Regions from separate parts of the Arthrobacter sp. LFS091 genome, predicted to be linked through region 2. Evidence: riboswitches for the same ligand, from Rfam matches in the RefSeq annotation. Region 2 holds a riboswitch; the other holds the start of a gene.

Region 1 (3,204 bases), on a different contig from region 2:
GGTCTGGACCATGGTTCTGGTGTCACTGGGCGGCCTGGTGGTGATCGGCCTCGTGGGGACCGTGATCATCCGTCGCACCATGTGGCCCCTGGAGCAGCTTTCCGATGTCGCCACCAAGGTTTCACGGCTGCCTCTCGACGCCGGTGAAGTGGCACTTGCGGTGCGTGTCCCGCCGTCGGCCTCCCATCCCGGGACCGAAGTGGGGAGCGTGGGCCACGCCCTGAACCAGATGCTGAACAACGTCTCCAGCGCGTTAGAGGCCCGTCAGGAGAGCGAGACCAAAGTGAGGCAGTTCGTTGCCGATGCCTCGCACGAGCTCCGGACGCCGCTGACCGCCATCCGTGGCTACACCGAGCTGCTTCGGATGACCGAGACCTTTACGGACGACGGCAGGAAGTCCTTGGCCCGGGTACAAAGCCAGTCCGAACGCATGACTACGCTGGTGGAGGACCTGCTGTTGCTGGCGAGGTTGGACGAGGGCCAGCCGTTGAAGGTCACGGACGTGGACCTGACCCAGTTGGTGATCGAGACCGTGAGTGACGAAAAAGTCATGGCGCCGGACCACATCTGGCAACTGCAGCTCCCCGGGGAGCCCGTCACCGTACGCGGCGATGCCACGCAATTGCACCAGGTGCTGGCGAACTTGCTCTCGAATGCCCGCAAACACACCGACCCGGGAACAACGGTGGTCACTGGAGTCATGCTCTCCGCGGATGGCAGCGCAGTGGTGACCGTGACCGACAACGGTCCTGGCATACCGCAGGAATTCCAGAGCCGCATCTTCTCCCGTTTTGCCCGTGCCGACGCGGCGAGATCGGGCTCGGAAGGGACCTCGGGGTTGGGCTTGTCGATAGTGGAATCCATCGTTCAAGCGCACGGCGGAAGCGTCGAAGTGACGTCCAGGCCGGGGCGCACCGAGTTCGCCCTCCGGCTGCCTACCGCCACTACCGAACGCCTGTAAAGAATCCGGCAAGACGACTCACCGACTTCGTGATCTCTGTTACCTAAATGTGACTTCTGCGGAAACCTCCTGTACCGTCGAAAGGGTGGGTTGCCCCTAACCGGCCCACATCCGGGATGCGCCGAGCTCTGCCACTTCCCGGAGTCCGATCTTTCACCGAGGCAGAGACGGGGGACCCAGAGTCTCCGGGCCCAGGCATTTTGCCGGCCCTTGGGGTGAAGCCGCAGCGTGATGCGCGGCCGGATGACCTCATCCGAACCCGACAGCTAACTCCGCAGGCGCTGAGAGGTAATCACAAATGTCTGAATTTAACGATCAGACGCGCCCTTCCGCGCGTCACCGCGACCAGAACGACACCCAGTTGACCAAGTCGCAGACCGTCCTCAAAAAGGCCGCCCGTGAGGGCAAGTCCGGCAAGCGCATGCCTGTTGTAGCGGGCGTCATCGCCGCTGCACTGGGCGTTGCATCGCTGGGTACCGCCGCCAACGCGGCCTTGAACCTCCCCGAGGCAAGCCGCGTAGCCGGCACCCAGGCCGCCGCACAGGTCAGCACCAACAAGTCCGCTGAAGTTTCCGCTTCGATGGACGCCGCAGCTGCCAAGGGTGCAGCCGACCGGGCTGCTGCAGACAAGGCCGCCGCCGACAAGGCCGCAGCCGACAAGCTCGCCGCTGATCAGGCCGCTGCCGCGCAGGCTGCCGCCGACAAGGCAGCTGCCGATCAAGCCGCTGCCGAGAAGGCTGCTGCCGACAAGGCCGCTGCTGACGCTGCCGCCAAGCAGGCCGCCGACGCTGCTGCTGCCGCCGCTGCCCAGGCTGCAGCCGCTGCTGCCGCCCCGAAGGCAGTGGACGATCCCGCCGCTGCAAAGGCCTACGCCGCCAGCATCCTTGGCAGCTACGGCTGGGGCGCGGGCGAAATGACCGCCCTGAACACGCTGTGGGAGAAGGAATCAGGATGGCGGACCACTGCCACCAACGCTTCCAGCGGTGCGTACGGTATTGTCCAGTCGCTTCCGGCCGGCAAGATGGCTTCTGCCGGTGCGGACTGGCAGACCAACTACCAGACCCAGATCAAGTGGGGTTTGAACTACATCAAGGAACGCTACGGATCCCCGTCGGCTGCCCTGGCCTTCCACTTGGCCAACAACTGGTACTAAGCCAAGAGCTTTCACGAAAAGCCGCTCCCGCTCCGGGGGCGGCTTTTCGCTTTTAAGGGGCCCCGTCAACTTACACAGTCGCGTCACAGCTTCCGCCTAAAGCACTCACAATCGGCGGCCCCACTGTGAATGCATGACGCTCATAGATCCCGCCACCAGTGCGCTGCCGAACCCCGCCCATGCGGGGACCTTCGCCGCTCCTGCCTTGCCCTACCGGCAGCCGCGGCGCTTTCCCGTGGACACGCGGACCACGGTCCCTGTCCTGGACGTCACCATTCCCGTCCACAACGAAGAGACCGACCTTGAGGAATGCCTGCGCCGCTTGCACGGGCATTTGGTGGAGACGTTCCCGCATACGTTCCGCATCACGGTCGCGGACAATGCGAGCACGGACAACACATTGAAGATCGCCGAGCGCCTGGCCCGTGAACTCCCCGAAATCGGCGTCATGCGCTTTGAGGAGAAGGGCCGGGGCAACGCCCTCCGTCAGGTCTGGCTCGCCTCCCCGTCCCCGGTGCTCGCCTACATGGACGTGGACCTCTCCACTGATCTTGCCGCCCTGGCACCCCTGCTGGCTCCCCTGATCTCCGGCCACTCGGACCTCGCCATCGGGACCCGGCTCTCCCGCAACTCCCGTGTTGTCCGCGGGCCCAAGCGCGAGTTCGTCTCCCGCAGCTACAACGTCCTCCTGCATACGCTCATGGGCGCCCGGTTCTCGGATGCCCAATGCGGTTTCAAAGCCATCCGGGCAGACGTCGCCCACAGGATCCTCCCCCACACCCTGGACAACGCCTGGTTCTTCGACACCGAACTCCTGGTCCTGGCCGAGCGCTGCGGCCTCCGCGTCCATGAAGTCCCCGTCGACTGGACGGACGATCCGAACTCAAGTGTCGACGTCGTACGAACCGCCCTGGCCGACCTCCGCGGAATGGCGCGCCTGACGCGCGACCTCGTCACCGGGCGCATCCCTGTCCCCGAACTGCGCGCGGCCTTGGCCCGCGGCCCATTGCCGGCGTCGTCGCGAACATCGGAATCGACCCCACGCGCCAGCCTGTTCGGGCAACTGGTGCGCTTTGCGGTGATCGGCGCG
Region 2 (3,204 bases):
CCCGTCAGGGGCACGAGGGCCGGCTGCCCTCTGCATGTACGGGCTGTGGATCGACAAGATAAGGGTAAGCACTTATATGCCGTATCAACGAATCTTTCTGTCGTTTCCCGTGCAGTGTCGGCAAATGTTCATGCGTGGTTAAAGCAGAACACCCCGCGGGCCGAAGCCTGCGGGGTGTTCCAAAAGGTGCGATATTAGCCGTTGACGCGGATGAAAACCGGCCCGGAGCCGACGTTTACGCTGAACAATGCCGTGGTGGATCCGTTCCATCCACCGTGCACTGCCATGCCGTTGCCGACGTAGACAGCGATGTGGGCCTGTCCGGCCAAACCGCCGTTGGCGTAGTAGGCGAGGTCGCCCGGCTGGGCTTCTGCAGCACTGACGGTACGGCCCAAGGAGAGGTACCCGGCCGGCCAGTCATGGAAGTGAATGCCCACGGCTGCCAGGGAGTTGGTCACCAGCATGGTGCAGTCCTGGGTCACGCCGAGCTGGGCGTAAGCTGCGGCGGCGATAGCTGCACCGAGGCCGCTGGACGCTGCCGGAGCCTTGGCAGATGTAGCCGAGCTGTTGACGGCAAGCGTCGCGTTGCCGGTGGAAGCAGCCGTGTTGGCGCCCTCCGTGGCCTTGGCTTCTGCCTTGGCGGGGGCCTTCTTCTCCACGGGAGCCGGAGCTTCAACCGTGGTGACGACGGGCCGTTCGTAGGAAATGGCTACCGTGGAGTCCGCAGCGATGGTCGACTGGACCACTGCCTGGACATCGAGGGTGGACGTCGCGGTGGATTCACGGTCAACGTTGGTTTCGGCGGCGTTGGCCGCGACACCGCTGGTCAGGACCAGACCGGAAGCCGCTGCGATGACGGCGGCCTGGCGGCCCACAGTACCGGCGTTGCCGCCGACAGCCTTAGCGATGATGGCAAGCGAGCTGGTCTTGGGGGCCTCAGCGCGATGCCGTGCAACCTTGTTTGCACTGGTCATGATTTTCTCTTTTCGTATCCGCGTGCAGTGGGGTGACACGCGGGTAATGGGCGGCCAGCACTTGGGGGCATGCTGGCCGGCCACGAACCGGATGTTTTCTAGCGAAGGGTGAAGAAGGAAGAGGTGCCCGTGGAGGCTGCCGAGTGCAGGAGAGTGCCCTGGCTCGGGTTCAGTGCGCTGATCATCATGCCGTTGCCGACGTAGATGCCGACGTGGGCTCCGCCGTTCTGCATGACGAGGTCACCGGGCTGCGGGTTGCTGGTGGGCTTCATGGCCGTCCAGGCGTTGACGCGGGGAATGCTGATGCCGGCCTGCGCGTAGACCCACTGGGTGAAGCCGGAGCAGTCCCAGCCGTTGGGGGTGGTGCCGCCCCATACGTAGGGGTGGCCGATACCGGTGTAGGCAATGGCGGCGAGGCCCGAAGCAGCAGCGCTTGCAGCACCGTCCGTAACCTCGGAGGACTTTGCGGTGACTGCTGCTGCGGCGTCCTGGCTACCAGCGGCGCGCTGGGTGACCTGCGATGCACGCTGGACAACCTTGGGGGCTTCCTTGGTGGCCACGACCGGGCTCTCGAAGGCCACGGTGGCGGTCGGCTCTGCGGTGACGACGGCGGTTGCCACCATCTGCTGGGTGCTGGAGGCTTCCGACTTGGAGACGTCCGTATCAGCTGCCGTAGCCGGAAGACCGGCGGTCAGGACAAGGCCCGAAGCTGCTGCCAGGACGACGGCCTGACGGCCAACCGAACCGGCGTTGGACGAAACAGCCTTGGAAAGAGTGTTCAAGGGGTTCGTACGAACCGTTTCAGCGCGGTGGCGCGCAGGGGTAGTGCGTGATGACACGTAGGTAGCCTCTCCCAATGCCTGCGAGGTGAGCTGTCGGATTCGGATGGGAGTCATCCGGCCGCGTTGCTTCAAGGAAGCTTTTGCGACTTAACCCCAAGGCCTTCTATCGAAGACCAAAAGTGGTTCCCCCGCCCCTGCCAGACGATTTATGCGAACGGACCTTGAGTGGTGGCAGAGCTAGGCAATCCACTCAAGTGCATCGGCCCCCTAAAAAGCCGATGCGCTTTGTACGGTACAACAGTTGAACGCGAATGTCACATTCAGGTCACGGGGTGTCGCAAAATGCGAGAGGCGACCATCAACTGGCTTAGAGCCAGCCCATGGGGTCTACAACTTCTCCGTTGACCTGGACCTCGAAGTGGAGGTGGCAGCCCGTGGAAGCGCCCGTGGTGCCGCTCAACGCGACGGTATCGCCACGGGTGACGGTCTGCCCGACCTTGACGTTGAAGGACGACAGGTGGTTATAGGTGGTCTCGAGGCCGTTGCCGTGGTCCACTACCACGCGGTTGCCTCCGCCATACTCGTGCCATCCGGCGAAAGTGACCTTGCCCGTGGCAGCCGCATGCACTGCGGTGCCGCACTGGGCAACGAAGTCCTGGCCCCGGTGGAAGTCGCCCGTGCCGCCCGTGAGGGGGCTGACCCGGTAGCCGAACGGCGAGGCCGTGACCAGGCTGTCCAAGGGGCTGGCAAGCGTGCCAACGGACGAGGCGCGCTGGATGCTGCCGACCGACTGGGCGCTGAGCAATTGCTTCAGCTTGCCGTCGGGGTCAGCTGCGGTTGCGACGGCGGCGCGGCTGAAGTCGATTTTTGCCGATGCGGCCGCGGAAACCTCTGGCTGGCTGCCGCCGGAAACGGCGAGGGCGGACTCGGTCTGGCCCGACTCCGACGTTGCCATCACGGGGCTTGTGGCCGGCAGTCCGACAGTCAGCGCCAAGCCGGTGGCAGCGAGGGCTACTCCGGCTTTCTGGCCGACACCACTGGCTGCGGCGAAATCGGCAACCTGGCGCAATGGGCTCTTACGGCGGCGGACTTGGCGCTCAGTGTCACGGGGCCGGACCTCCATTGTTGCGCGGGCTGGCCGCAGCTCAACAGCGGGGCCGGTGGCGCGGCGACGACCCCTGACGTTCTGCGATGTCAAACTCTGTTCCTCTCTGGAAAGCCTGCGAAGTTAGCTGTCGGATTCGGGTCAGAGAGTTCAAAGACCCGGTCCGCACGAAGCGCTCATGGCACACAGGTATCCCAGGAGGGACTTGCGTAAATGGGCACTTCTGCTGCGGACTTCACCCCAAGGCTGCTTCTTTAGACAGCCGCTTGTGGTTCCCCCGCCTCTGCCAGTGGTGGATGGCACACCTGATCCGCTGGCAGAGCTCGGCTCCGGATCAGGTAAC

What was found. A riboswitch is a leader RNA that binds a small molecule or an ion and turns the genes downstream of it on or off. The one in region 2 is predicted to bind cyclic di-AMP.
Region 1: linked by a shared signal. The riboswitch ahead of ACNQOP_RS03295 (hypothetical protein) and the one ahead of ACNQOP_RS16415 (C40 family peptidase) in region 2 are both predicted to bind cyclic di-AMP.

Annotation. Positions count from the first base shown of each region.
Region 1 covers NZ_JBFPFP010000002.1:113,328-116,531, forward strand. The annotation lists gene ACNQOP_RS03290 (ATP-binding protein) at 1-961, shown strand, start outside; cyclic di-AMP (ydaO/yuaA leader) riboswitch at 1,071-1,256, shown strand; gene ACNQOP_RS03295 (hypothetical protein) at 1,260-2,114, shown strand; gene ACNQOP_RS03300 (glycosyltransferase) at 2,248-3,204, shown strand, end outside.
Region 2 covers NZ_JBFPFP010000008.1:195,680-198,883, forward strand. The annotation lists gene ACNQOP_RS16410 (NlpC/P60 family protein) at 195-974, opposite strand; gene ACNQOP_RS16415 (C40 family peptidase) at 1,073-1,813, opposite strand; cyclic di-AMP (ydaO/yuaA leader) riboswitch at 1,818-1,986, opposite strand; gene ACNQOP_RS16420 (M23 family metallopeptidase) at 2,124-2,954, opposite strand; cyclic di-AMP (ydaO/yuaA leader) riboswitch at 2,959-3,200, opposite strand.